DNA from 2 places in the Shewanella litorisediminis genome. Region 1 is predicted to be linked to the other one. Evidence: predicted binding sites of a transcription regulator. Region 1 holds the regulator's gene; the other holds the start of a gene.
What was found. Region 1 encodes FliA, which starts transcription of late flagellar genes. Its sites were predicted from a motif close to CTAAAGNTNNNNNNNNNNNNGCCGATA; they were not measured.

Region 1 (13,350 bases):
TGGGCCCGAGCCTCGGCAAGGCAATGCACAATGTGATGACGATGACCATGGTGCAAAGTCGTGAGCAGGTGTTTGATACCAACAGCATGCTTAACATCTGGGTTCCCATTGCCAAAGAGCTGGTATTGCCTGTGCTGGGGTTGGTGCTGGTGCTGGCCGCACTGGCCTTTGCCGGTAACATAGTGCTGGGCGGCATTATTTTCTCCAGTAACGGAGTGCTGCCCAAGGCCAGCAAAATGAGCCCACTGGCGGGCTTTAAGCGCATGTTTGGTGTGCAGGCGCTGATGGAGCTGGGTAAGGGGCTGGCCAAGTTTTCGGTGGTAGCGGTGGCGGCGTACTTTCTGTTGTCGTTCTACTTTCCGGAAATTATTCAGATCTCTGCCGAACATTTACCTTCGAATGTGTTCCATGCCCTGGATTTGCTCACCTGGATGTTTCTGCTGCTGTGCAGTTCCATGCTTATCATCGCCGTTATTGATGTGCCATTTCAGGTTTGGAACCACAAAAAACAGCTCAAAATGACCAAGCAAGAGGTCAAAGATGAGTATAAGGACACCGAAGGCAAGCCCGAAGTGAAAGGCCGTATCCGCCAAATGCAACGGGAAATTGCCATGCGCCGCATGATGGCGGAGGTGCCCAAGGCCGACGTGATAGTGGTTAACCCAGAACACTTTGCCGTTGCCCTGAAATACGATGCAAAACGTTCTCCAGCGCCCTTTGTACTGGCCAAGGGGGTAGATTCCGTGGCCTTTAAAATTCGCGAAATCGCCCGTGAATACGACATCGCCATCGTCTCAGCGCCGCCACTGGCACGGGCCATTTACCATACCACCAAGCTTAATCAGCAGGTCCCCGAAGGTCTCTTTACCGCAGTGGCTCAGGTACTTGCCTATGTGTTCCAGCTGCGACAATACCGTAAAGGTCGTGGCCGAAAGCCAACGCCCATCCCCCTCAATCAACCCATCCCGGACGAGCTCAAATACTGAGCGATTAGCAGATTGGCTGTCATTGCGAATCGCGATGCTCCGTAATTTGGCTTGGAATTTGCTTTGTAGGCCCAAAGTGTCAATTTTGGGTAGCGTCTGATGGATGTCATGGGCCAACTGGGTCAAATCAAAAAAATGAAACCGGCAAACCTGCAGGGCTTAGGCACCCCGGCATTGGTGCTTGCGGCCCTGGCGATGATAGTGCTGCCCATGCCGGCATTTCTGCTCGATATCCTGTTCTCATTTAACATTGCCCTTGCGCTGGTGGTACTGCTGGTTGCGATTTACACCAACAGACCATTGGATTTTGCTGCTTTCCCGACGGTTTTGCTGGTGGCGACGCTGCTGAGACTGGCGCTGAACGTTGCTTCTACCCGGGTGGTACTGCTTGAAGGTCACAATGGCCCTGATGCGGCCGGTAAGGTGATTGAAGCCTTTGGCTCTGTGGTGATAGGCGGCAACTACGCTGTGGGTCTGGTGGTGTTTTTAATCCTTATCATCATCAACTTCGCCGTGGTCACCAAGGGCGCCGGACGTATTTCCGAGGTGAGTGCCCGCTTCACTCTGGATGCCATGCCCGGTAAACAGATGGCCATCGATGCTGACTTGAATGCCGGTCTAATCAATCAGGAACAAGCCCGTACCCGCCGCGCCGAAGTAACCAAAGAAGCCGACTTTTACGGCGCCATGGACGGTGCGTCCAAGTTTGTGAAAGGCGACGCTATCGCCGGGATCATGATCCTGGTGATTAACATCCTTGGCGGCTTTGTTATCGGTATGGTGCAGCACGATCTGGCCTTTATGGATGCAGTAGAAATTTATACTCTGCTGACCATAGGTGACGGCCTGGTGGCCCAGATCCCTGGGCTTTTGCTCTCCATTGCCGCAGCGCTGATGGTGACCCGCCAGAACGAAGAAGGCGATATGGGTGGCATGGTGATGAGTCAGATGTTTGACAATCCCAAGTCGCTTGGCATTGCCGCTGGGGTGCTTTTTGTGATGGGCATAGTACCCGGTATGCCCCACCTTGCGTTTTTAACCTTTGCAGCGGCCACAGGCGCCGGCGCCTATTTCCTCAATAAACGCATAGAGAAGCGTAAGCAGCAGGCCCTTGAAGCCGCAGCAAGCGGCAGTGTCGAGAAGCTGGATAATTCTCCCAAGGAGCTCGGGTGGGACGATGTGCGCCATGTGGATACCATAGGGCTTGAAGTGGGTTACCGCCTGATCCCGCTGGTGGACAAGGGGCAGGGGGGAGAACTCCTGTCCCGCATCAAGGGCGTGCGTAAGAAGCTGTCGCAGGAGCTGGGCTTTTTGGTGCCCGCAGTGCACATTCGCGACAACCTGGATCTCGCCCCCAGCACCTATCGTATCTCGCTGATGGGCGTAGTGGTGGGTGAGGCCGAGATTCGTCACGACTGTGAACTGGCCATCAACCCGGGGCAGGTGTTTGGGCAACTCGATGGTGTCACGACCCGCGACCCTGCCTTTGGTCTGGAAGCGGTATGGATTGCGCCTGAGCTGCGTGAGCATGCCCAGACACTGGGGTATACCGTGGTTGACGCTGCCACAGTGGTAGCGACTCATATCAGTCAGACCCTCAGCAACAACGCCTCCAAGCTGCTCGGTTATGAAGAAGTACAGCAACTGCTGGATATTCTCGCGAAGCACTCACCCAAGCTGGTGGATGGCTTTATCCCCGATGTGATGTCCCTCGGCACCGTGGTGAAAGTGATGCAGAACCTGCTCAACGAAGGGGTGTCGGTGCGCGATCTGCGGACCATAGTCCAGACACTGCTGGAGTATGGTACCAAGTCCGGTGACACCGAGGTGCTCACGGCAGCGGTGCGTATCGCCCTTAAACGTATGATTGTTCAAGAAATAGCCGGTCCAGAGGCTGAAATCCCTGTCATAACTTTGGCGCCAGAATTGGAACAGATGTTGCATCAGTCGATGCAGGCTTCCGGCGGCGATGGTCCCAACATCGAACCCGGATTGGCCGAGCGGATGCAACAGTCACTTGCTGACGCCGCTCAGCGGCAGGAAATGGTGGGCCAGCCCGCCATACTGCTGACTTCGGGAATGCTGCGTTCGACCCTGTCGCGCTTTGTGAAATACACCATTCCCAACCTGAGGGTCATTTCCTACCAGGAAATTCCCGACGAGAAGCAGATAAGAATAGTGTCAGCTGTGGGCCAGTAAGAGGGTATAAAATTGAAAATCAAACGTTTTTTTGCAAAAGACATGCGTGCTGCTCTGGCTCAGGTGAAAGAAACCCTCGGTGCTGATGCTGTAATCATGTCCAATAAAAAAGTCACAGGCGGCATCGAAATTGTGGCTGCGGTTGATTACGATGAACCCAAGCCTTCGCCGGAGTCCAAGGTGGCTGCTACCAATCCATTTGAGATAAGCGATGACAAAGTCTCTTTGGGGGGTCGGGCTCCAGTGCGTACCAATCGTCAAAAAGTCAACGAAGCCCCTGCCGATTCGCTGCAGGCATTGCTCGAGCGCCAACAAAGCCGGATGAATCAGCAAATGGGTCACTCGGTTGAAGCGGATGATATGCCCGCCTGGGCCCGCGGCCTGGAAGCGCCGGTTGCGCCAAAAATGAAAGACACTCCCCGCCAGGCCACTTTTACGCCTGATGCCGATAAAAATCGTGCGCCGGGACGTCAGCAAATTGAACTGGATGCCATGAAAGAAGAGCTGGCATCACTGCGCAATTTGCTGACCCATCAGGTGTCTTCTTTGATGATTGAGCAGAAGAATCGTACCGATCCTGTGGGTGCCATGCTGGAAACCCGCTTGCTTGAGGCCGAATTCTCTCCCGCCGTGGCGGCAAAACTGGCAGGCTTATCCCAGCACTACAACCCTGCAGAGCTGGTTAAGGCTCTGCCACAAAGCCTGGCTAATATGCTGGATAATCAAGGCGATGATATTGTAAGACGTGGTGGGGTTGTTGCCTTTGTGGGGCCAACTGGTGTGGGGAAAACCACCTCAATTGCCAAAATTGCGGCCCGATTTGCCGCCCATCATGGTGCCGATCAGGTGGCGCTTATCACCACCGACCATTATCGCATTGGAGCCTTTGAGCAATTGGCAACTTATGGCAAAATCATGGGGTGTCCTGTAAAGCAAGCTCATGATCTCAATGAATTGCAACAAATTCTTTATCAGCTGCGCAATCGCAAGCTAGTATTGATAGATACCGCCGGTATGGGACAGCGAGATATGCGACTGGTGGAGCAATTGGACAATTTGACGGCTAACAGTGCCTTGCCGATCCGCAGTTATCTGGTATTGTCAGCAACGTCGCAACGTCGCGTGCTCCAGGATGCGGTAAAACACTTCCAGCGCATCCCTTTATCCGGCGCTGTGCTGACTAAACTGGATGAATCTGTTTCTTTGGCCGGCGCGTTAAGTGTACTTATCCAGAGTGGGTTGCCACTGAGTTATGTGACTGATGGACAAAGAGTTCCTGAGGATATGAAAGTCGCAGACACTTTGGCGTTGGCAAGACAGGCGCTTGATGCCCTGAATGAACCTGAGTATCAGGGCATCGACAACACTATGTGGTCGGAAAGCACGACCTTTGCGTTCGAGTAAAGCTATGACCCGTGATCAAGCAAGCGGTTTACGTATGATGAATCAGCCATATAACGAAAAAGTAAAAGTCATTGCCGTGACAGGCGGCAAAGGTGGGGTAGGTAAAACCAGCGTTTCCATCAATACGGCTGTGGCTCTGGCAGAAAAGGGCAAGCGGGTATTGGTATTGGATGCCGACCTGGGTTTGGCCAACGTGGATGTAATGTTAGGTCTGCGTGCCGAAAAAAATCTCTCCCATGTGTTGTCCGGTGACGCTGAACTGGATGACATTATTTTGCGTGGCCCCAAAGGCATTGGCATTGTACCTGCCACGTCGGGTACCCAGGCCATGGTGGAACTGACTGCGGCGCAGCATGCCGGGCTTATTCGCGCATTCAGTGAAATGCGCACCCAGTTTGATGTGCTTATTGTGGATACCGCAGCCGGTATCTCGGACATGGTGCTCAGTTTCTCCCGTGCTGCCCAGGATGTGTTGGTGGTGGTATGTGACGAACCGACGTCCATTACCGATGCCTATGCACTTATTAAAATCCTCAGTCGTGAGCACGGTGTGTTCCGGTTCAAAATTGTGGCAAATATGGTTCGCAGCTTACGCGAAGGCATGGAGCTTTTTGCTAAACTCAGCAAGGTTACTGACCGCTTTCTCGACGTTGCACTGGAACTGGTTGCAACAATTCCCTTCGACGAAAACTTGCGGAAATCAGTACGTAAGCAAAAATTGATTGTAGAAGCATACCCAAAATCACCTGCCGCCATTGCATACCATGGCCTGGCGAATAAGGTGATGAGCTGGCCGATACCGCAGCAGCCCGGTGGCCATCTGGAATTTTTCGTAGAACGTCTGGTACATCGTCCCGATTATCAAGAGGACAGAGCGAGTGAATAAAGCCGCGGCGTATACCTCCATGGAGAGTAAAACCTCCATCGTTGAACAGTACGCACCGCTGGTAAAAAGAATCGCGCACCATATGTTGGCCAGATTGCCGGCATCCGTACAGTTGGACGATTTGCTGCAGGCCGGCATGATTGGCCTGCTTGAGGCATCCGCCAAATTTGACGGCGGCAAAGGCGCCAAGTTTGAAACCTTTGCCGGCATTCGTATTCGTGGTGCCATGCTGGATGAAATCCGCAAAGGCGATTGGGTTCCACGTTCTGTCCATCGTAATCAGCGCAGAGTCGCCCAGGTGATAGATGAGCTGGAACAGGAGCTCGGACGTGATGCCCGGGACACAGAAATCGCCGAAAGACTTGATATGTCGATGGAGGAATACCATCATATCCTCAATGATGTTTCTGTTGGTAAAATCATAGGGATAGAAGATTTAGGCGTATCGCAGGATGTATTGGTTCCCGATGGGGAACAAACCAACGACATTTATGATGACCTGGCACAGAGCCAGTTTCAGCAGGCTTTGGCTGATGCCATTCGCCAGTTACCCGAGCGGGACGCGCTGGTGTTATCACTTTATTACGATGAAGCACTGAATTTAAAAGAAATAGGCGCCATTCTTGAGGTGAGTGAGTCGCGGGTATGCCAGATCCACAGTCAGGCCATGCTCAGGCTCAAAGGTAAGCTCAAGCACTGGACACAAGTATAAATTATTATTTGAGCAGCGAGAGTGTCAGCTCACCGGAGGAAACCTTGGACAAGAATATGAAGATTCTCATTGTTGACGACTTTTCAACAATGAGACGTATCATCAAGAACTTGTTGCGAGACTTGGGGTTTAATAACACCCAGGAAGCAGATGATGGCTCAACCGCCTTGCCAATGCTGCAAAAGGGTGATTTTGATTTTGTGGTTACCGATTGGAACATGCCGGGCATGCAGGGTATCGATTTGCTGAAAGCGATTCGCGCCGATGAAAACCTAAAGCATATTCCAGTACTGATGGTGACCGCAGAGGCCAAGCGTGAGCAGATTATTGCCGCCGCTCAGGCTGGCGTAAACGGCTATGTGGTTAAGCCTTTTACTGCTGCGACACTGAAAGAGAAGCTGGACAAGATATTCGAACGACTTGGTTGAGCAAGGATGAGCTATGCAGGCACACACATCAGGGCTCATTAGTCTCGAACAGGCACAGGAACTCGTCACACTCCTGAGTGCAGGTGAGCAGGAAAAGGCAGATTTACTGCTGAGGGATCTTGCGGTCCCCATTCAGAAAGAGCTGTTTGACGAAGTGGGTAAACTTACCCGCCAATTACATAGCGCGTTGGTCGATTTTCAGTTGGACAGCCGTCTGATGGAACTGGCCAGTATCGATATTCCTGACGCCAAAGAGCGACTGAATTACGTCATCGATATGACAGAGCAGGCAGCCAATAAAACCATGGATGCCGTCGAAGAGTGTTTGCCCCTCGCTGACGCCCTTATCAACCACATTCAAACCGTCATGCCGGCCTGGGATAAGCTCATGCGGCGTGATATCGACATTACCGAGTTCAAAAGCCTGTGCCATGACGTACAACAGCTGATGAATCGCAGTGCAATGGACTCAGAAAGACTGCGCGAGCTTTTGAATCAGATTTTAATGGCGCAGGATTTCCAGGACCTGACCGGGCAAATGATCCGACGTGTTATCGATTTGGTTCGTGAAGTCGAGAATAGCCTGGTGTCAATGTTGACCGTCTTTGGCGAGCAGCCAGCCACAGAAGTTACCCAGAAGAGTACCAGTAGCATAGAAGCGGAAGGCCCTATCATGAATGCCGAGCTTCGTCAGGATGTGGTGACTGGTCAGGATGAAGTCGATGACCTGTTGTCCAGTCTGGGTTTCTGATAAGGAGTCAATTTAATGTCATTTGATGTTGATGAAGAGATTCTGCAGGACTTTTTGATAGAAGCCGGCGAAATCCTCGAGCTTCTGCAGGAACAATTGGTTGCTCTTGAGAATAATCCGGAAGACACGGATTTGCTCAACGCCATTTTCCGGGGGTTCCACACGGTAAAAGGGGGGGCAGGTTTCCTCGGGCTTGCGCCCATGGTGGATGTCTGTCACGAATCCGAAAATACCTTTGATTTGCTCAGAACAGGTAAACGTCACGTTACCGCCGAATTGATGGATATCATTCTGCAGGCGGTGGACGCCATTAATACCATGTTCGCTCAAACCCAGGCAGGACAAGAGCAGGAGCCCGCCTCCGCGGAGTTGCTGGATAAGCTCAAGCTTCTGTCTTCAGGTGCACCCTTGCCATCAGAGGGGGGGGCAGCCTCTTCGCCCGCTTCATCTGAGCCAACGATAAGCGTCGCCGATGACATTCCCGGTGTTGAACTCTTTGGTGACCTTGAGGAGCCCGAGGCGGCCGAGCCCGCTACCCAGGCGCCTGCCATGGCTGATGACTTTCTGTTTGACTCACCCGCCAGCGATTCCAGCATCGACGAAATTAACGAAGCCGAATTTGAAGCGCTTCTGGATGCGCTGCACGGAAGCGGTAAAGGGCCTGGTGTCAGTGGGGCACCAAGCGCTGCACCAAGTACCGACAAAGGTGGCGCCAAAGCAGTACCTGCCGGTGATGAAATCACCGATGATGAGTTTGAAGCCTTACTCGATGAACTCCATGGTTCGGGCAAGTTCAAAGCCACCACCGATAAAGTGGTTGCCAAAGTGGAAGACAGCCCAGCCGACCATGTAGATACCGATGAAATCACCGATGACGAATTTGAAAAGTTGTTGGATGAACTTCACGGTAAAGGCACGGGGCCCGGCATCGCAACTGCTGCGAAACCCGCTTCGCCCGCTGCGGGTCAGCCCAAAGCGGCTGAGCCACCAAAACCCATCGCAAAACCATCGCCAACTCCAGAAGCGCCAAAACCCGTTGCTGCGGTTGAAAAAAGTCCTGCACCTGTTGCCAAAGCCGCGCCTGCGGGTGGCTCCTCCGTGCCGCAGGGCGAAACCACTGTGCGGGTCGATACGGCCAGACTGGATCAGATCATGAACATGGTTGGTGAGCTGGTGCTGGTGCGTAATCGCCTGGTCAGCCTGGGTGTGACCCGTGAAGATGAGGAAATGTCCAAGGCGCTGGCCAACCTCGATTTGGTGACTGCCGATTTGCAGGGCGCCGTGATGAAAACACGGATGCAGCCCATCAAGAAGGTATTTGGCCGCTTCCCCCGCGTGGTACGTGACCTGGCACGCAGCCTCAATAAAGAAATCGATTTGGTGCTGGTTGGCGAGGAAACTGACCTCGATAAGAACCTGGTGGAAGCCCTCGCAGACCCGCTGGTGCACCTGGTGCGCAACTCCGTAGACCACGGGATTGAAATGCCCGCCGATCGTGTGGCGAGCGGTAAACCCAAGACAGGTACCATTACGCTGTCGGCCAGCCAGGAAGGGGATCATATTCTCCTGAAAATTGAAGATGACGGCGCGGGGATGGATCCTGAGAAACTCAAGGCCATCGCGGTTAAACGCGGTGTACTTGATGAAGATGCCGCGGCAAGAATGTCAGACCATGAGGCCTACAACCTGATTTTTGCGCCAGGTTTCTCAACCAAAACCGAAATTTCCGATATTTCCGGTCGCGGTGTGGGCATGGACGTGGTGAAAACCCGTATCACTCAGCTCAACGGTACCGTGCATATCGATTCGATTAAGGGCAAGGGGACTATCCTCGAGATTAAGGTACCTTTGACGCTGGCGATTATGCCGACCCTGATGGTGGAAGTGGCCAAGCAGGTATTCGCTTTACCACTGTCGAGCGTGAATGAAATTTTCCACCTGGATTTGACCAAGACCAACATAGTTGACGGTCAGTTGACGGTCATTTTCAGAGACAAGGCCGTTCCACTCTTTTACCTTGAACAGTGGCTGAGCCGCAGCAAAACCAAGTTCAAGCATGGCGACAAAAAGCATGGCCATGTGGTGATAGTGCAATTGGGTACGCTGCAAATCGGTTTTGTGGTCGATGCCTTAATTGGTCAGGAAGAAGTCGTGATTAAGCCGCTGGGCGCTTTGCTCCATGGCACCCCGGGTATGGCCGGTGCCACCATTACGTCAGACGGTGGAATAGCGCTGATTTTGGATGTTCCCGGATTATTGAAACATTATGCCAAGCGGAAGTAGCTCCAGCGCGTGCTGTTGGCAGGAATATAAATGACAATAAAAGTATTGGTCGTTGATGACTCAAGCTTTTTCCGACGAAGGGTCAGTGAGATTGTTACTCAGGACCCGGAGTTGGAGGTAGTTGCAACGGCATCCAACGGTATGGAAGCCATTCAGATGGCCATGGAGCACAAGCCTCAGGTCATCACCATGGATATTGAAATGCCGGTGATGGACGGTATTACGGCTGTGCGCGAAATTATGGCCAAGGTACCGACCCCCATTTTGATGTTCTCCTCTTTGACTCACGATGGTGCCAAGGCGACTCTTGATGCGCTTGATGCCGGGGCATTGGACTTCTTACCCAAGCGGTTTGAAGACATTGCCACCAATAAAGACGAAGCCATCAAGCTTTTACAGCAGAGGGTCAAAGCCCTTGGCAGACGAAGGCTGTTCAGACCAATCACCTCCAGAGCCCCTGCCCCTGAACCAACGCGGCCCGCCATAGGTTCAAGGCCTCAGGTGCAATTGCAGCGGCCTCAGACGCCTGTGGCTGCGCCTGTGAGTTTGCGTGCCAGTGGCAAGCAATACAAATTACTGGCGATAGGCACCTCTACCGGTGGTCCTGTCGCACTGCAGAAAATCCTTACCCAGTTCCCCGCCAATTATCCGCTGCCTATTGTGCTTATTCAGCATATGCCTGCGGCTTTTACCCCGGCGTTTGCTCAGCGGCTCAATGGTCTTTGCCGTATTTCGGTCAAAGAAGCCGCCAGTGGCGACTTGCTGCAACCGGGCTGTGCCTATCTGGCACCCGGCGGCATGCAAATGATGATAGAAAAGGCCGGTGCCAGCGGGCGTATTAAAATAGTCGCCGGCAACGCAGATATGAACTACAAGCCTTGTGTCGACATTACCTTTGCCTCAGCCTCAAAAGCTTATGGCGGTGATGTGTTGGCCGTGGTGCTTACCGGTATGGGTGCCGATGGCCGGGAAGGCGCGCGCATGCTTAAAAATTTGGGCGCTACTGTCTGGGCACAGGATGAAGCGAGTTGTGTGGTCTACGGTATGCCTCAGGCTGTCACTGCCGCCGGGATATCCACTCAGTCCATTGGGCTTGAAAACATGGCCGAAGCCATTTTAAAAGAGTCTGGCCGTGGCTGATAAGCGCCGTGATGCCGCTGGCGGGATGACATTGGTCATCTTTTTGCTGGGGCTTTTCAGTGTGGTGATCACAGTGCTTTATTTCGATTTACGGGTAAAATACGCCCAGCTGAAAGACCGAAATGCAGAGTTGGCCGCAAGCCAGGTGCTGCTGATGGTGCCAGACAGCCAGGCAGAAGCGCTGGCCCAATGGTTGGAGACTCATCCCCGTGAGACAGAGCGTTTGCTCAAGCAGGTAGAAACCAAGGCAAACGAGGGGGATGGCGTCGCCACCGACGACTCCGTTAAGGAGACTGAAAGCATCCCCAAGGCACTGGTGCCTGAAGTTATTTCGGAAAATAGCGATGGAGTGAAAGTCATAGCACTCCCCAATGGCGGCATCAGGGTGACAACCCGTGACGAAAAAATTGAAAAAAAACAATAATCGCGTATTGAGGGCCTGAGACGTGAACGTCTGGACCATTGCAAACCAAAAAGGTGGTGTGGGTAAAACCACAACCGTAGCAAGTTTGGCAGGCCTGCTGGCCAAGCAGGGCAAGCGCGTGCTGATGGTTGACACCGATCCCCACGCATCATTGGGATATTACCTCGGTATTGATTCTGAAGAAGTGCCTGGCTCCCTGTATGATGTGTTTGTCGCCCATAAGTCCCTGACCAAAGATCTTATCAGGCAGCACACAGTACCAACCTTGGTGGAAAATCTGGATTTAATTCCGGCAACTATGGCGTTGGCGACCCTCGACCGTGCGCTGGGTCATCAGGAAGGCATGGGACTGGTGCTGCGAAACCTGCTCAAGCTGATGGAAGATGACTACGATGTGGCATTAATTGACTGCCCGCCGGTACTCGGTGTTCTCATGGTCAATGCGCTCGCTGCAAGTCAGCATATCGTTATACCGGTACAAACTGAGTTTCTGGCCATTAAGGGCCTTGACCGTATGATTAAGACCATGGAGTTAATGGGCCGCTCCAAAAATACCCGTTACAGCTATACCGTTGTGCCGACTATGTACGACAGACGCACCAAGGCCTCTCCGGCGGCGCTGGAGGCGCTGGCTCAGCAATATGGTGATACGCTCTGGCCTGATGTTATTCCGGTCGATACCAAGTTCCGCGATGCCAGTTTGGCGCATCTGCCTGCGTCGCATTACGCATCGGGTAGCCGTGGTATTAAAGCTTATGAACGTTTACTGACTTTTTTGATGGCCGGAGAATTTGACCATGTCAAAGTCAGTTGACGAAACCGTCGTTGATTTCTTCCGCTTGCTGCTGAGTGAAGATGCTCAGGCATCGGCGCAGACCGTGCTGACAGACGTATCCACCCAAGACTCCCCGGTTCTACCGCGAGAAGTCTTTGTATCAAATACCATTGCTGATGCGCGTCCCGCCGATTCGATTGTCTCTGACAAAAAGACTTTACCCACCGGTGATACCACGTCGGCGCGCAACATGCCGGCATCAGAACAGTCGATGCCAGCTTCGGCAAAACATGAGTCTGTGACAGTCAAACCCGAGTCAGCGCAGCAATCTCAAAGAGTCGCTCCCGGCTTGGACCCGCTGGATAAGGCCTCGTTGGAAAAACTGCTGGCACCGGTATTTGACGTTGTAAAACCGGTTGAGCAGCCAGCAATTGAGCAGCCAGCAATTGAGAAAAAAACCGCCTCAGCTGATTCAAAACCCGTGGTTGCAGAAGCTGCCTTCAAGGCAAAGATTGAGGTAAGACCGCAGGTTCAGGAAAAAATACAGGCCAAGGCAGCCCCCGAGGCAGCACAGCAAGTCGCCCAGGTTACGCCTGTACAATCGGCGCCACAAACACAAACCGGCGCCACGCCGCCCAGTATTACAAAAGACCTGCGTGAAGAGCTGGATGACGAATTCCAGGTACTATTCTTTAAAGTAGCCGGTTTGACCCTGGCTGTGCCCTTGGTCAGTTTGGGCGGAATAGTGAAGGTTGAACGCATCAACCACATTTTTGGACGCCCGGATTGGTTTTTAGGGGTACAGACCCACAGAGAGTCCCAACTGAATCTGGTGGACACCTGCGCCTGGGTGATGCCGGAAAAATACAATGAAGAACTGGCGCAAAACGTAAATTATCAATATCTTGTATTATTGGAAGACAGTAACTGGGGCTTGGCCTGTGAATCTTTGGTCAACTCGGTACGGATTAAGCAGTCCCAAGTCAATTGGCGCACCACGGCGGGCAAACGCCCTTGGTTGGCCGGTGTAGTGAAAGAACAAATGTGTGGCATCTTGAATGTCAGGGCATTGATCCAAATGCTCAATGCAGGTTTAGGTTGTCAGGATCCTATTAGCTGAGGTACGTATGACAGACTCGAGAAATGTAGCGGCAGTGGCTGCCGGAAAGGATGATGCGGTATTACAGTGGGTGACCTTCAGACTGGATAACGAAACCTATGGCATCAATGTGATGCAGGTTCAGGAGGTGCTGCGTTATACCGAGATTGCCCCTGTACCGGGTGCCCCCCACTACGTTTTGGGCATTATCAACCTGCGTGGCAATGTGGTTACGGTTATCGACACCCGTTCACGTTTTGGGC
Region 2 (16,651 bases), 2.0 Mb from region 1:
ACTAACACGGAGATGAGATGGTGAAAAAGCTAACCGGAAAATCCTTTGCGCTTAGCGCTTTGGTCGCCGCCAGCTTTGTAGCTGCCGGTGCGATGGCCAGTGATAAAACCGAGCCACGCAATGACGTATACAAAGACAAATTCAGCAAACAATATAACACTTGGCATGCGACTGGCGAGAGTGAAGCCATCACAGATGCACTGGAGCAGGATCCTGCACTGGTGATTTTGTGGGCAGGCTACGGTTTTGCAAAAGACTACAACGCTCCACGTGGTCACATGTATGCCCTGACTGACGTGCGCAACACCCTGCGTACCGGTGCCCCAACCTCAGCCGAAGATGGCCCAATGCCTATGGCCTGCTGGAGCTGTAAGAGCCCTGACGTCCCCCGTCTGATTGAAGAACAGGGGGAATCCGGCTATTTCAGCGGTAAGTGGGCTAAGGGCGGTGCGGAAGTTGCCAACACCATTGGTTGCAGTGACTGTCACGAAAAAGGCTCGCCAAAACTGCGCCTGTCACGTCCTTTTGCTGACCGTGCCATGGAAGCCATTGGTACCCCATTCGACAAGGCTTCCAAGCAGGATAAAGAATCCATGGTGTGCGCCCAGTGCCACGTGGAGTACTACTTCGAGAAGACTGACGATCGTAAAGGTTTCGTGAAGTTCCCATGGGACGGCGGTACCACAGTGGAAAATATGGAAGTCTATTATGACGCCATCCAGTTTGCCGACTGGACCCACGCTGTGTCCAAAACCCCTATGCTGAAAGCACAGCACCCAGGTTATGAAACCTGGAAACTGGGTACTCACGGTCAGAACAACGTGTCCTGTGTTGACTGTCACATGCCGAAAGTCACCAACGAACAGGGTAAGAAGTTTACCGATCACAAAGTGGGCAACCCCTTCGATCGTTTCGAAGAAACTTGCGGAACCTGTCACAGCCAGGACAAAGATCACATGTTGACTGTCTACAAGGACAACAAGTCAAAAGTGATGGAACTGAAAGGCAAGGCTGAAACTCAGCTGGTTGCTGCTCACTTCGAGGCCGGTGCCGCCTGGAAAGCCGGTGCTACCGAAGAAGAAATGAAGCCAATCCTGACCAATATCCGTCACGCTCAGTGGCGCTGGGACTACGCCATTGCTTCTCACGGTGTGTCTGCACACGCTCCAGCTGAAGCACTGCGCGTACTGGGTACTGCCGTGGACAAGGCTGCCAATGCTCGCGTTCAACTGGCTCAGTTGCTGGCCACCAAAGGTGTGAAGCAGCCAATCGAGCTGCCGGACATCTCTACCAAGGCCAAGGCTCAGGCTGCTCTGGGTATGGACATGGACAAGATGAACGCCGATAAGGCCAAGTTCAAGCAAGAAATGCTGCCCAAGTGGGAAGCAGAAGCCAAGGCCCGCGAAGCCACTTACAAGTAAGCAGCAAACCCCAAGCCTGCATACACAAAGCCCCCGCATTGCGGGGGCTTTTCTTTGTTTGAGGTGGCAGTAAGCCGGCTTATTTGATGAGTTTCAGCAGTGCCCTGAAACTGTCGCCTACGGCATGGTGTTGCAGTTCAAACAGCAGCGACTCCACGTTGGTGAGTGAGGCGCCGGCCTGCTGCATCATTTGCAGTCCCAATGCTTTATTGTCGGCGGTGCGGGAGCCCATGGCATCGGCCACCAAATGCACATCAAAGCCATTGTCCAGCATGTCACGGCAGCTTTGATACACACAAATATGGGTTTCTATGCCGCACAGCAATACTTGTTTACGTCCTGTGGCCAGCAGCGCTTCCCGAAAGGCATCACAGAACCAGCCACTGAAATGTTCCTTGGCAATAGGGTTTAAACCTTCAAGCACCAGTCTGAGTTCTTCAGAGGTCGGCCCCAGCTTGTCCGGTAATTGCTCCAGCCAGAGAATGGGAATATCAAAAATTCTGGCCCCGCTTATCAGGGTGATCAGTTGCTGGTGCATGGCTTCTGAGTTGTCCATCAGTCGGGCCAGTTTGCCCTGAACATCCACGACTACAAGCACAGTTTCACTTGGCTTAAGCATGTCTAGCCTCCTTGGTTTTACCCAGTTAACCCCTTTTTGATGCCGCTGCCAATACGCCGAAAGTCAAATGCACCACCTTGGTGCGTTGTCTGCATAAGTGCACTTTTTTTGTGCGAATTTATGCGCTCAATTTGTGCGTTAAATGTAATAAATATATTAAAAACATTGGGTTGAAACTTTGGCGCGATGCTTGAAATGTCTTTATCAGGCAAGACATACAACAATCAGCGGAGGCCGGGAATGAAACTGGTGAGTGCAATCATCAAACCCTTCAAACTCGACGATGTGCGTGAAGCCATCGCCGGCATGGGTATCGAAGGTATGACAGTAACCGAGGTCAAAGGTTTTGGCCGTCAGAAGGGGCACACCGAGCTGTATCGGGGCGCCGAATATCAGGTGGATTTTCTGCCCAAGATAAAGCTGGATATCGCTACCAAGGCTGAAAATGTCGAGCTGCTGTTGGAGGCCATAGTGAAAGCGGCCCATACCGGCAAAATCGGTGACGGCAAAATCTTTGTCACCGATTTAGAGCAAGCGGTCCGGATCCGTACCGGCGAAACTGACGACGAAGCACTGTAAGGGGAAGCGAGATGGAAGAAATCAGCAAACTGGGCCTGACGGTGGCCGAACTCAGATTCGCACTGGATACCTTTTACTTTTTGATCTCCGGGGCCTTGGTGATGTGGATGGCGGCAGGTTTCGCCATGTTGGAAGCGGGCCTGGTTCGTTCCAAAAACACCACTGAGATCCTCACCAAAAACGTGTGTCTCTATTCCATTGCCTGTATCACTTACCTGATTGTTGGCTACAACATCATGTATGTGGACAACCCCGAAGGGGGTTGGTTGCCAAGCTTTGGTACCCTGATTGGTTCTCAGGCTGCCGATGCCGACCATTCGCTGGAATCAGACTTCTTCTTCCAGGTGGTGTTTGTGGCAACTTCCATGTCGATTGTGTCCGGCGCCGTGGCTGAACGCATGAAACTCTGGGCCTTCCTGGCATTCTCTGTGGTGATGACTGCGGTTATCTATCCGGTAGAAGGCTTCTGGACCTGGGGTGGCGGTTTTGTCAGCGCGGCCGGATTCGTGGACTTTGCCGGCAGCGGTATTGTGCACATGGCCGGTGCCGCCGCAGCCCTGTCGGGCGTGATTTTACTGGGTGCCCGTAAAGGCAAATATGGTCCATCGGGTCAGGTAAACCCCATCCCCGGCTCCAACCTGCCGATGGCGACTCTTGGTATGTTTATCCTGTGGATGGGCTGGTTTGGCTTCAATGGCGGCTCACAGTTGATGGTGTCCGATGCCGCCAACGCGGCTGCGGTTGGCAAAATCTTTGTTAACACCAACTCCGCCGCTGCCTTCGGTGCGATTTCTGCCCTGATTGTGTGCAAAATGATTTGGGGTAAAGCAGATCTGACCATGATTTTAAACGGCGCGCTGGCGGGCCTGGTGGCCATTACCGCCGACCCACTGTCGCCTTCGCTTGGGTTTGCCGCGGCCATTGGCTTGCTGGCCGGAGCTCTGGTGGTGTTCTCCATCGTGGGCTTTGATCGCATCAAGATTGACGATCCTGTTGGTGCCATTTCGGTACACGGTGTGGCCGGGGTGCTTGGTCTGCTGCTGGTCCCTGTTTCCAACGCCGATGCGACCCTGGGTGCGCAGCTGTTTGGTATCTGTGCCATCTTCGCCTGGACTTTCGGAGCCTCCTTCCTGGTGTGGTTTGTCCTCAAGGTGACCATGGGGATCCGTGTCAGCGAGGAAGAAGAGTACAACGGTATGGATGCCTCAGACTGCGGTATCGATGCCTACCCAGAGTTTGTCACTGTAAAAACGGCCGGATAACGGCAATCAAACTCAGACAAACAGCAGGCTCAGGCCTGCTGTTTTTGTTTTGCTTGTCTTCGGCGAAGAAGGGGAGGGATACTGACCAAAGACGCCAATCCAGGCCTGGGTAATAAATTGGGCTTGGCGGCTGATTTGACGTTTCACGGAGGGATCGGGATGCGATTACAATCTTTGCTCGCGGTAATGGTGCTGACAAGTCTGGGAGCCTCTGCCGGACAGGTGGTGGTGCGAAAGAGTGATGAGGCCTTCGACGCTTTCGCCGTTCGCGACCAACTGGCACGGGAACATCAGTGGCAGGAGGCTTTACGGGCACAGCAACAACTGGAAATCCTGCAATCACTGCCCCTTGGCTGCGTGTTGGTGCCATCCCCTTACCGGCATTTCAGCTGCAAAGGCTTCTTTTACAGGCCTTATCCCTGGCAGGGGCGGGAACTGTACATTTCTGTCCCCAATCCTGAGGCCGAACCACAGCCAGTCAACAAGCCAAAATAGGGAAAAGCGCATTAAACTTTTGTTACTTATTGTGTGGGCTTTTCGCGACAAATTGACGTAGTCTCAAATGAGGCCAATCGATTTTGGGGGCGCCGATGTCTGCAAGAATACTCTGTTGCCTGTTGCTTCCTTTGCTGGTGTCCTGTGCATCCACTTCTGAGCGGGTGAATCAAACCAGTGTCAGCAGCCTATTTCACGATGAAATTTTTAATCCTGTCAGTGGTTTGCCTTCTTCCCAAGAGGTCTTTTCTTTGCCACCCGGCGTGGCGCAGGAATTAAAGCGCGCCTATGACCGCCAACGCACCCTGCCTGGCGGCGACAATGAGCTGGCTCACAGTTGGCTCTCCTCCCAGCTTGCTGCAGCCGATGGTGGTTTCAGTTATCAGGACAACAATACCCGCATCGCAGCCGACACCTATTACGACAGGGCAGGTAACTGCATGTCGCTGGTGGTTTTGGCGACGGCCATGGCTGATGCGCTGGGAGTTGCCGTGGATTTTCAGGACGTGCTGGTACAGCCGGTGTGGGACAGGCAAGGGGATTTCTATCTGGTTAATGGTCACGTGAATCTGCGCCTGTTACCGCCTTCAGAAGCGAATGTGGTGCACTTGCGTGGTCCTATACTGGTGGACTTTCTGCCCGAGCGTGCAGTCCGCGGCTATGACAGGGTTCGCATCAACCGAAGCATGTTATTGGCCATGTTTTACAATAATCTGGCCGCCGAGGCACTGATCGATGGTGACCATGACAAAGCCTACGGCTTAATCCGCCTGTCGTTGGCGCAAAGCAACACCTTTGTTCCCGCCCTGAATACCCTTGCCATTCTGTATCGCTACCATCAGAGGGAAGATCTTGCCGAGGAGGTGTATCGGGAGGCGCTGAAACAAGAGCCGGAAAACATGACAACCCTGTACAACCTGGCGCTGATTCTCTCAGCCCAGGACCGGCTGGATGAGTGGGCCGAGGTGCACAAGGTGCTGGAGCTGGCCCGGATCCGCAACCCCTACTACTACTACGATATGGCCGAGCAGGCGTTGTCTGAGCATGAATACCAGCAGGCAGTGAACTGGTTTTTGCAGGCCGTGGAAAAGGCGGACTACCGTCATGAGTTTTACTTTGGACTGTCCCAGGCCTACTGGGCATCCGGCAATCCCAAGAAAGCCCGCCAAAGTATGGAAAAAGCCCTGGCGCTCAGTGGCGATGATGGAGATAAGCGGCGTTATCAGGCCAAGCTAAACGCCATGGCAAACCGCTGAGTTCGTTTTCTGAGTCATGCACCAAGGTATTTTATCCGGCCTGAGCTTGACCTTGGGCCGGTTTGTTTTGACCTTCCCCTGTGCTTCCTGACGCACGTGATTTTATCTCACGCCTTTAATGAGTGTGCTGGGGTTTCAGCCCGGCCCCGGTGATGTGCCTGACACACTTATTTCCTGCTATCTGAACCGATTAGCTCCTTATGTCGTACACTTTGTGTTGAGCCTGACAAGCGCTGTGATGCGCCGCCTCAGGTGCGTCGCTGATATGGGTTATTGCGGAGAAGCAGATGTTTAATAACAAATTAAAGCAATAATTGGCCTCTTATCGGTCTGAAATACAAAGGTACCAGGCGCGGGCCGCGGCCGTGAGTGCTTCAACGGCGATGATTGAGTTTTTACCGGATGGCACCATAGTCACTGCAAATGAAAACTTTTTGTCTCTTGTGGGTTACCGCCTCGAAGACATCAAGTGAAAGCATCACAGTATCTTTTGTACCTCTGAGTACGCCAAAAGCCATGAGTACAAAGGGTTTTGGCGAAGCCTAGCTGAGGGGAAACACGCCAGTGGCCGCTTTTTAAGGCTTGGCCGGGATGGCAAAAATCTTTGGCTTGGAGCCTCTTACAACCCCATCCGCAACGAAGAAGGCAAGGTGGTCAGCGTCTTGAAGCTGGCTGCGGATGTGACTGACATAGTAGAAATTGAAAACGAACAGCAAAGCATGATGAATGCCATTGACCGTTCGATGGCGGTCATTGAATTTACCACTGGTGGCGAGGTGATCCGGGCCAATGAAAATTTTCTGGCAGTAACGGGTTATCGCCTGGATGAAATCAAGGGTAAACACCACAGGCTTTTTTGTGCGCCAGAGTATGCGGCCTCACAGGAATATAAGCACTTCTGGTCGCGCTTGAATCAGGGGGAGTTTTTTACCGGCCGCTTTCAGCGTCAGGATAAGTTGGGACGGACAATTTGGCTCAGTGCCACCTATAACCCAGTGTACAACGCGCGCGGTGAGCTCTATAAAATCGTGAAGTTTGCCAATGATATTACCGAGCGGGTGAACCAGCAGCAGGCCGAGTCGGCCGCTGCCGTGTTGGCGTACGATATTGCCCTTAATACCGATGCCAATGCACGCAGCGGTGCTCAGGTGGTGCAATCCACCGTGGAGGTGGTGCGAGGCATAGCCGAAGAAATCAATCTGGCTGCCAGGGGCATTGAGGATGTGAGCAACCAGTCGGAGAAGATAGGCAATATAGTGCAAACCATTCGCAGCATCGCCGATCAAACCAACCTGTTGGCGCTCAATGCCGCCATTGAGGCGGCGCGTGCCGGTGAGCAGGGGCGTGGTTTTGCGGTAGTCGCCGATGAGGTTCGCAGCCTGGCGGCTCGAACCGCCAATGCCACCGTCGAAATCGTCGATGTGGTGCGCCAGAATCAGGTGTTATCTCAGGCGGCCGTAGCCAACATGGAACAAAGCAAACATAAGGTCGAGCAAGGTGTTGCTCTGGCCGTGGAAGCCGGCGAAGCCATAGAGCAAATCCGCGAAGGCGCAAAGCAGGTAGTGGCAGCGGTGCAGGAATTTAAATTGCAGCTGGATAAATAGGTCAACCCGTTAACAGCTGAAGTCACTGCCGATATGGCATCAAGCATAAAAGAAAAAGGCTCCCAACGGAGCCTTTTTGGTTTTGAATACTACAATCGTAGAGCCTTATCCTGAAACGACAGTATTGCCATCTGTCCCTGATCTTTAAGCTCCAGCTCCCGTATCTGGAAAGGCGCTTCCAGCCCGGATGCCTCAATCAAATCTCTGGACAGAAGCAGTGTCAGGCTGCCGCTTTCATCGAACCAGCGTGCTGCCGCACTGCTGTGAATTGCCACTTCTCTGCCACTGCTGTCGGTTCCGGTGAGGACGGCCGAGAGAGCAAACCTGCCTGCCTCTGCCAGTTCCAGATTAAAGGTAACAGCCACCGGCGTCTTGCCTTGCCAATGCACCTGGGTCTCGGGCAACACACGGCCGCTGGGGACAAAGTGTTTGAACGCCGTTTTAATGGTGCGCTTTACATTCACCCCATCGACTTGGCTGTGAACATCTATCAGCAATTCACTGAGCTCTGCGGCAGACTCAGGCATAAAGCCATCGGGCATGGCGGCGCTGAATGAGCCATTTTCCAGCGTCAGTTCAAGTGGTAATTCCTTTGCTCCCTGTCTGAGCCGGGCGTTGGCGGCGTTTAACTGGCCCAGCCCATCCAATGCAAGTGAACCTGCCAGGGATTGCCCCAGGCTCAGGCCCATGGGGGCCGAGAGATGCAACAGCAGCGGGCTGCCTTTTTCCTTCACATTCACCAGATACTGACTGCGGGGATCAACGGCAGTTCGCGCCTTAAGGCGGTATTCACCGGCAGGGGCCGCGCTGGACAGCAAGAGCGCACTCGAATCGTCATTCATCCCCGCCGATGCCAGTGCGTCGGCATTGGCCATGGAGCGCATCAGATCAGGCACCTGCGCGCCTTTGGGGGCTGAGAGCTCCAGTGAATTCGGTTCAATGGCCGGGGCATGGAACAAGGCGCCCGAGCTCATGTCAGCCCTCGGCGCCAGGCGAATGACAGCGCCGCCCTGGCTGATGGTCAGGGGAATGCCCTGATTCAGTGCATCGCCCGAGACAGTAAACCAATATTCGTTACTGGCCACCGATTGGGTCTGTTGCAGTTGGCGGGGGTGGTATTCCCCGGACATTGGGGAGACAAATTGGATGTCATCCCGGCTGGTGTTAAGCCCCTGAGTAACAGGCCCCTGAACCTGGCTAAAGCCCATGTCACCTGCGGACAGCGGCGACACTTGCGCCACCTGTACACCCATGGCTTCGGCATTGTCTGAGCTGCTCTCTCCCTGACAGGCACTCAGCATCAATGACATCAATACCGCGGCGGCCAGTTTGTTGTGAGTCATCATGGTCGCGCTCCTAAATACGATTACGGATAAAGACGTCGAGACCGAAACAGGCCCGTCGACTCTGCTGATGGCTTAATGGCTCGCTACCCCAGGTTTTTTGCTTATCCCTGAACCAAACGGTACCCGCGGCACTTTGGGAGCTGCACTCCAGAAAACCGTCTGAGCAATCGTCCAGCCAGTTTTGGGTGGTTTCGAGGGCAACCTGATTTTGGTAACCGCCGCAATAGCTGTCACTGTCCCAAATGGCAGAGTCCACATCTGATCCCACCACCACCTCAAAGGGTTTGCCGAGGGTTGGGCGTCCTGTGGTGCCCTTGAGCCAGTTGGCGTTGTAGTAAGACATCCAACTGACCTGCTGCTGTTTTACGGCATCGCTGCCATAGCCCAGCAGCCAGCCGAGGGTGGTTTCAAATACATTCCCCTCGGTTACGGCGTCGGCCAGCGGTGTTCCGCCGCTGGAGGGCGCCAGCGCGATGACTCGGGTGGTTACGTTGATGACCTTGGGGTAGCGGGCATCCCAGGTGGGATTGGACAATATCCAACGCACAACGTTGCCACCGTTGGAGTGGGTGAGCAGTACCAAATCGTTGATATTTTTACTGTCGATGAAACTGCCCAGCTGGCTGGAAAGGCAGCCGGCGGCGGCCTCATCCCACATATACTGGTCAAAATCGCAGTTGATGACTGCGTAGTTCGCGCTGCTTGGCAGACCCTGGCGGACGGAATTGACAAATTCACTGGTCCAGTAGTCGTTAAGCGCATCGGTTTGATGACCTGTGCCATGAATAAAAGCTATTCCTGACGCGGCCAAACTCAGGGGGCTGACTGCAAACAGACCCAGAAGCATTAGCGTTTTGGCTGTCTTCATTTGTCTGATGTAATTATATGGTCTTGTTGAAACAGGTAGGACGTCCGACCTGCGCAATTAACCTATCGCTAACATTTTTTGGCTTGCAAGTCTTTTAAACGGTACGTCAGTACAGTTTAGGGTAATGGCTCGATACACTGGTTTGGTGCTTTTGCTCTACATTGTTATCATTATGAAAAATAAGAATATCTATTCGGGTTGCTATTCTGCCCTGTTTTAAACTGTTCATAATAAAAACGGAATTTCTTTCAGTATGAAATGCTGTATCTGTGGAGTGGTGCCAGGGAGGGGATGTCGGTGTTTGGTGCCATCATAACGAGGTGAGTCAGGCACGCATTCATCGGCGAGTTCAGTTAATTATGATTTTTTACTTCATAAATTTTTAATAAATTCATACTGATAAGCTTGAATTTATTAAAAAAGTATATCTTGATTGCCACGGGTCCGTTTAGTCGCTAAATTGACAGGGTCATAACAGATAGAGAGACACGTGATTTAACCCTTTCCGGAGCTTGCAAAACCTATGTATTACCAAAATGATGACGTTCGTATTAATGAAGTAAAAGAATTGCTGCCACCTATCGCCATTCTCGAGCGATTTCCTGCAACAGAGAACGCATCTGCCACGGTTTTTAATGCCCGGAGTAATATTCACAACTTGCTGGCAAAAAAAGACGATCGTCTGCTGGTGGTGATTGGCCCCTGTTCTATCCACGATCCGCAAGCGGCCCTGGAATACGGTCAGCGTTTGCTTGCCCTGAGAGAGCAATACCGCGACCAGCTGGAAGTGGTGATGCGCGTGTATTTTGAAAAACCCAGAACCACGGTTGGTTGGAAAGGTCTTATCAACGATCCCTACATGGACAACAGCTTTAAGCTGAATGACGGCCTGCGCACGGCCCGTAAGCTGTTACTGGAACTTAACCATATGGGCATGCCTACTGCGGGTGAGTTTCTCGATATGATCACGCCCCAGTATGTTGCCGATCTGATGTGTTGGGGCGCTATTGGAGCCCGTACCACAGAGTCTCAGGTACATCGCGAGCTGGCATCAGGTCTTTCTTGCCCGGTAGGGTTTAAAAACGGTACCGACGGTACTATCAAAATAGCCATCGATGCCATTGGCGCTGCGGCTGCGCCCCATCATTTTCTGTCAGTAACCAAGTTTGGACATTCGGCTATCGTGTCCACCAAAGGTAATCCGGACTGCCACATTATTCTTCGCGGTGGGCGTGAACCCAATTACAGCAGTGAGCATGTGGCCAGGATCCAGACGCAGTTGTTAAGTGCAGGATTGCCGGACAATGTGATGATTGACTTCAGCCATGCCAACAGCAGCAAAGAGTTTACCCGACAAATGGTGGTGGCCGATGATGTTGCCAGTCAGCTTGCCGAGGGTAACAAAGGGATTTTTGGCGTGATGGTTGAGAGTCATCTGAATGAAGGTCGTCAGGATCATGTGCCCGGCGTGCCGCTGGAATATGGCAAAAGCGTGACTGATGCCTGCCTCGGCTGGGATGATAGCGCTAAACTGCTGGCCACCCTTAATCATGCAGTATTGGCAAGGCGAAATCGCAGCTGATTTAGCGGATATCAAAAAGGCGCCTGAGGCGCCTTTTCTTTTACTTACTTTTTCAGGTTTTGCGCCAAGTACTCATTGGCCTTGGCCAGGCTGCCAAAAGAATTTATCAGATTTCGACGTCCCTTTTCCTGAAGCTCCGGATTGCCTGATTCCATCATCATCCATACCCAGGTTTGGATCAAAGTGAGCGGTGGGTATTGAACTTGTGCAGAATCTAACATAAATCGCCCTTAAGTTATTGTATTTTACAGAAATGAATTCTGAACACTCATGGCCGGCCAAGTAGAACATGCCAGGTCGGACAGTAAGGTGGTCACAGATTAGCAAATTCTTTTTTCTTGTATAACCTCGTAGACGCTTTCAGGCGAAAAAAATCGACTTCGTTAGTAATAAAGCGCTATCAAAATGATATTTTGGTAAGTCTAAAGACTGAGTTAAATGTAGCTTTAATGGAATGAAGTACTATTATTTTGCCATTGTAGATGCAGCCAAAGATGTCGCCTGTCAGCCCTCTGCTCAAGAATTATGGTGAGTTTGCCAACAACAAGACGTTCAAACCCGTTTGGGGATGATAGAATCCCTCTCAAACTCTCACTCGTCTTATTCCTATGCGCCCAACAGCCTATTTTGAAGGCCCCATCGAAAAGCTGAACTGGAAAGTACTTGGCCTTCTATGGCCTTATTTGCTTGAGTTTAAAGGACGTATTTTACTTGCGCTGCTCTGCTTGCTGATTGCCAAGCTGGCGAGCGTAGGCATGCCCTTTTTGTTGAAGGGGTTGGTTGATGGGTTGGATGCAGGCAGGAACCAGGCCTTGGTTGCCGTGCCATTGGGGTTGGTGCTGGCGTACGGTGGAGCCCGATTGCTGATGTCCATCACCGGGGAAATCCGCGACACCCTGTTTGGTCGTGTCACCGAGCGGGCTATCCGGCGATTGGGACTGGCGGTGTTTGATCATTTGCACCGCCTTGATCTGGACTTTCACCTCGAGCGGCGTACCGGCGGCCTGTCCAGAGACATTGAGAGGGGCACCAGTGGCGTCAGTTTTCTGATGCGTTTTATGGTGTTCAACATAGTGCCGACCCTGCTGGAAATCGCCTTGGTGGTGGGCATCTTTTTCGTTAAGTACGGCTGGCAGTTCGCCGGTATCACGCTGGTTTCTGTCATCCTCTATATTGGCTTCAGCGTGGTAGCCACCGAGTGGCGTACCGAATATGTGCGCCAGGCCGCCAAAGCCGATTCAATTTCCAATACCCGCGCCATCGACAGCCTGCTGAACTACGAAACTGTGAAGTATTTTAACAACGAACGCTTCGAGTCGGCTCACTACGATAAGGCGTTGGAGGCATGGGAAACGGCGAAGCGGAATAACCGCCTGTCACTGTTTGCCCTCAACGGGGGGCAGGCATTGATTATTGCCGTTGCCATGACCGCCATGATGGCTCTCGCGGCCAAGCATGTGACTGAAAGCCAGATGACACTGGGCGATTTCGTTTTGATCAATGCCTTTATGATGCAGCTGTTTATGCCGCTGAACTTCTTGGGTTTTGTTTACCGGGAGATCCGCGGCGCACTGGCTAATATCGAGCGGATGTTTGGGCTGCTGGACAAAACCCCGCGCATCGAAGACAAGGCTGATGCCGTGAATTTTGACTGCCAGCGGGGGGAAATCCGTTTTGAGCAGGTTAACTTCAGCTACGATGAGCGCACTATTTTATCGGATGTCAGCTTCACAGTGGCTCCCGGTGAAAAGGTGGCTGTTGTGGGTGACAGCGGTGCCGGCAAATCCACCCTGATAAAGCTGTTGTTTAGGTTTTATGACGTCGATTCAGGGCGGATCTGCATCGATGATACAGACCTTCGGGACATGACCCAGGACAGCCTGAGAAAAGCCATTGCGATAGTGCCCCAGGATACAGTGCTGTTTAACGATTCCTTGCTGGAAAATATCCGCTACGGCCGCCCGGATGCCAGTGATGAAGAAGTGCGCGCTGTCATCCGTCATGCGCATCTTGCAGATTTTGTGGCGGCGCTGCCATCCGGTTGGGACACCAAGGTGGGGGAGCGTGGGCTTAAACTTTCCGGTGGAGAAAAGCAGCGGGTCGCCATTGCCAGAGCCATGCTCAAAGGCTCTCCTATCCTGGTGTTTGATGAAGCAACCTCATCACTGGACAGCCGTGCCGAAAAGGCCATATTGGATGCCCTGAAAGAAGTGGCAACCGGACACACCAGTTTGGTCGTCGCCCATCGGCTTTCGACCATAGTGGATGCCGACCGCATTTTGGTGCTCAGTCATGGGCGCATTGCCGAGCAGGGCACCCACCAACAATTGCTTGCAATGGACGGCCTTTACGCCAGGCTTTGGCACATTCAGCATGAGCAAAAGATGAAGTGAAGTTCAGGTGTGATTCAGCAAAGCGCTCGCATAATCCTAAAAACGATAAAAATTGTCACGGAGTCGCTATGAAAAACATCGCTTTGCTGGTCAATTTGGAAGGTATGAACGAAAAAGTCACCACCGACTGGAACGCAGTTTCGGCGACCTTGAAAAAGCGTCAGGTGACTCATGAAGCGCTGGTGGATATCTATGCGCAGCTCTGTGCGGGGCTTAAGGTGTCGACACGGGGATTGACACTGGCCAAGCTGAACACGGATATGGTGTTGGACAATGTGATCCGCAGCGCCAACGCTGGTAACCAGCCTTCGGCAGGCTTTTACGGTTAGGGCTACTTACTTTGAGGATGGAGGTTTACGCCATCCCTCACACAGCAACGGCAAATGCTTTTCCCCGTCGGCAGGCGCCAATCGAATGATGCGTCCATCCCTGAAACAGAGTTGTTCTCCTTCAATCTCGGTCAATCTGTCGCAGTTCTGACAACTGGTACTGCGAGGTTTGGCCTCGGGTATGTTTGGCTTATTCACTATCCGGATCCTGAGCTTTAAATGGTTGATCCAGTCCCCACTTTACTCCTTAAGTGTTAACTGAATCAATATTTGGGCGGCCATTATACTCAAGGCTGGTTAAGTTTAAATTAAAACTTAAGTCGAGTGTGTACCCCGTTGCTTTCTCGCAACACCAGGGCGACTTTTTATTAAAGTTGTACAAAAATTATCCGATACAGAGGTTAAGTAGGCTTGTGCCAGTATCGAGGTAACCCATGGAAATTCGCCCATCCCAACCCAATCACGGCGCCACAGTGTCTCAAGTGGCAAAAGACAAGAGCCCTGGAACCGGCAAAAATCATGGTGAGAGTGTTGCCGTGGTTGCCAGCCAAAAGACAGCAGCACACTCCAGCCGTGCCTTGATGAACGCAGCGATACTCTCTGCGCAGCAGGAGGTTAACTTAAGTGCTGCCAACGAACCCATGGTGTTACTTTATCGCGCCGCGATTGAGGCTATCAATGAACAGCTGGCGCCTACACAGGGCGAGCAGGCCATTGAGCGCCTCGCCGAGGAAGGCGTTGATACTTCTCCGGAAGCCACAGCGGGCAGAATAGTCGATTTTGCGACCCAGTTCTTCAGCGTCTATCAATCACAAAATAGCAGTCAGTCTTTCGAGCAGCAGTTGGAAGGTTTTATGGGAGTGATAGGCGGTGCTATCGACCAGGGCTTTAAAGAGGCCAGAGATATACTGGATGGCCTGAAGGTTCTGGAAGGCGATATCGCCGCCGGAGTTGATAAGACCTACGACCTGGTACAGCAAGGGTTGAAGGATTTTGCCGAGAGAATGAATCCACAACATCATGAAGAGAGCACAGCAGGATAAACGTCTCCATTAAAAAGGGTTTTTATTTTCTCCTCCCTTGCTTATGCTGGAACTGCAGCCACAAAGTAGGGGAGGCGACATGTGGGTTGAAGGCCGGGTGTTGCAAAGAAGGGATTGGACCGACAAGCTGTTCAGTCTCAAGATTGATGCCAAAATAGCGCCCTTTATCGCGGGCCAGTTTATCAAACTCAGTTTACCCAGCGAGGACAAGCGCATAGCAAGGGCTTACTCGCTGGTTAACCCTCCCGGAACAGACTATATCGAGGTGCTGGCCGTTGCCGTTGAAGAAGGCGAGTTGTCCCCAAGGTTGCAGGACTTAAGCCCTGGTGATGTGCTTCAAGTTTCTGCCAGTGCGACCGGCTTTTTAACCCTGAGTGAATTACCCGACTCTCCCGTCGAAGGGCGTCAGCTGTGGATGCTGGCCACAGGTACCGCCGTCGGCCCCTTTATTTCCATGCTGGGCACAGCAGAGCCTTGGGAAAGGTTCGAACATCTGGTGCTCGTTTATGGAGTTCGCCGGGCTGAGGATTTGGCCTATCTCGATGAGTTGCAAGCCCTGGCAGCGAGCAGGCCAAGGCTTCAGCTTATCTTATCCGTTACCCGCGAAACAGTACCCGGTGCCTTGCACAAAAGGATCCCCGATGCGCTGGCGTCCGGTGAGCTGGAGGCCGTGAGCGGCCTTACATTGTCTGCAGAGCATTCTCAGGTAATGATTTGTGGTAATCCTGAGATGGTTGCAGGTACGCAGGCGTTATTACTCGAACGCGGTCTTTGTAAAAACCTTCGCCGGACGCCAGGGCAAATCACCGTTGAAAAATATTGGTAAATACACAAGGAATTCCCCATGAAGCTTTTATGTTCTGCACCTTCGCCTTATTCCCGCATGGTTCGAATCCTGGTGCGCTATCTGGAATTGGATGTCGAAGAGCTGAACACAAATCCATTGGAAAATGGCGATACCTTGCTTAGTGCCAATCCGTTGGGACAGATCCCCTGCCTGTTTCTGAACGATGGTTCTGCCTTGTACGACAGTGAAGTGATCTGTCGCTACCTTGATGCGACCTATGCCAGGAGCCAGCTGTTTGGTGAGTCCGGTTTGGATTGGCATGCCCAGTGCCAGTTTTCCCTGTTAAAAGGCCTTATCGACAGTGCCGTAAAGCTGCGGCAGGAACAGATGCGGGAAGAAGAGGGGGTGCGCTCTGCGTTTTGGACGTCCCGTTTCGAGCAGGCGTTGCTGAGGGGAATTCGTGAGCTGGAACGTCAGGGAGCCGGGAGTTCAGATCGTATCAATGCCCGGAGTATAGCGTTGGTGTGTTTACTGGATTATATGGATTACCGGCATCCGGCACTGGAGTGGCGCAATCTTGCTCCGGCGCTGGCACTTTGGTTTGAAGAGGTGCGTGAACTGCCAATATTCCGTGAAACCCGCCCGGATAAAGCCTGTTAAACATCGGTAATGCGCCGTCCCCTTGGGAGTTGGCGCTTATTTTTTTCGCCAAAATGACCATACAGTTCTTCAGTCAGTCCATATCTTGCCCGCCTGTCTGAGTGCGGCATCCGGCGATCTTCAAAGTGCTGGTAGTGGCAATGGCACGCCTCAGCGTTACAACCCTTCAGCGGAATTGCCGGGGCTTCACCTGAGAGAAATCTTTGTCCATCAATTGCCTGTCGGGCATCGCAGTCATTCTGGCCTGCAACCACACTGACACAGTGAAATGGATGCAGTCCCTGTGGTCTTGTACCATTAATTCTGGCTTGATGCTCAACCTCTTCGAGTGACTCATACACGCCAAATTCTTTGGGGATTTCCAGCTCATGGGGCACAACAGGATGCTTTTTGTGTCTGCAATGGCG

Region 2: JQC75_RS03075 (DUF5610 domain-containing protein) is a predicted target of FliA. The motif match lies at 14,123-14,149, and genes of this name have one in related genera.

What each region holds. Positions count from the first base shown of each region.
Region 1 covers NZ_CP069213.1:2,662,362-2,675,711, reverse strand. Annotated here, with positions in the region: gene flhB (flagellar biosynthesis protein FlhB) at 1-986, shown strand, start outside; gene flhA (flagellar biosynthesis protein FlhA) at 1,086-3,185, shown strand; gene flhF (flagellar biosynthesis GTPase FlhF) at 3,198-4,589, shown strand; gene JQC75_RS11730 (MinD/ParA family protein) at 4,594-5,475, shown strand; gene JQC75_RS11725 (RNA polymerase sigma factor FliA) at 5,468-6,187, shown strand; gene cheY (chemotaxis response regulator CheY) at 6,232-6,615, shown strand; gene JQC75_RS11715 (protein phosphatase CheZ) at 6,629-7,366, shown strand; gene JQC75_RS11710 (chemotaxis protein CheA) at 7,382-9,649, shown strand; gene JQC75_RS11705 (protein-glutamate methylesterase/protein-glutamine glutaminase) at 9,680-10,789, shown strand; gene JQC75_RS11700 (membrane anchored protein in chemotaxis locus) at 10,782-11,213, shown strand; gene JQC75_RS11695 (ParA family protein) at 11,236-12,027, shown strand; gene JQC75_RS11690 (chemotaxis protein CheW) at 12,011-13,108, shown strand; gene JQC75_RS11685 (chemotaxis protein CheW) at 13,116-13,350, shown strand, end outside.
Region 2 covers NZ_CP069213.1:683,098-699,748, forward strand. Annotated here, with positions in the region: gene nrfA (ammonia-forming nitrite reductase cytochrome c552 subunit) at 18-1,421, shown strand; gene JQC75_RS03015 (hydrolase) at 1,501-2,040, opposite strand; gene JQC75_RS03020 (P-II family nitrogen regulator) at 2,281-2,619, shown strand; gene JQC75_RS03025 (ammonium transporter) at 2,631-3,881, shown strand; gene JQC75_RS03030 (hypothetical protein) at 4,041-4,376, shown strand; gene JQC75_RS03035 (tetratricopeptide repeat protein) at 4,472-5,632, shown strand; gene JQC75_RS19070 (PAS domain-containing protein) at 5,998-6,105, shown strand; partial or broken gene JQC75_RS19035 (PAS domain-containing protein) at 6,118-6,696, shown strand; partial or broken gene JQC75_RS19040 (methyl-accepting chemotaxis protein) at 6,796-7,236, shown strand; gene JQC75_RS03045 (DUF4785 domain-containing protein) at 7,326-8,582, opposite strand; gene JQC75_RS03050 (hypothetical protein) at 8,593-9,450, opposite strand; gene aroG (3-deoxy-7-phosphoheptulonate synthase AroG) at 9,974-11,032, shown strand; gene JQC75_RS03060 (hypothetical protein) at 11,077-11,253, opposite strand; gene JQC75_RS03065 (ABCB family ABC transporter ATP-binding protein/permease) at 11,641-13,425, shown strand; gene JQC75_RS03070 (hypothetical protein) at 13,494-13,754, shown strand; gene JQC75_RS03075 (DUF5610 domain-containing protein) at 14,189-14,797, shown strand; gene JQC75_RS03080 (ferredoxin--NADP reductase) at 14,877-15,623, shown strand; gene JQC75_RS03085 (glutathione S-transferase) at 15,642-16,244, shown strand; gene JQC75_RS03090 (hypothetical protein) at 16,241-16,651, opposite strand, start outside.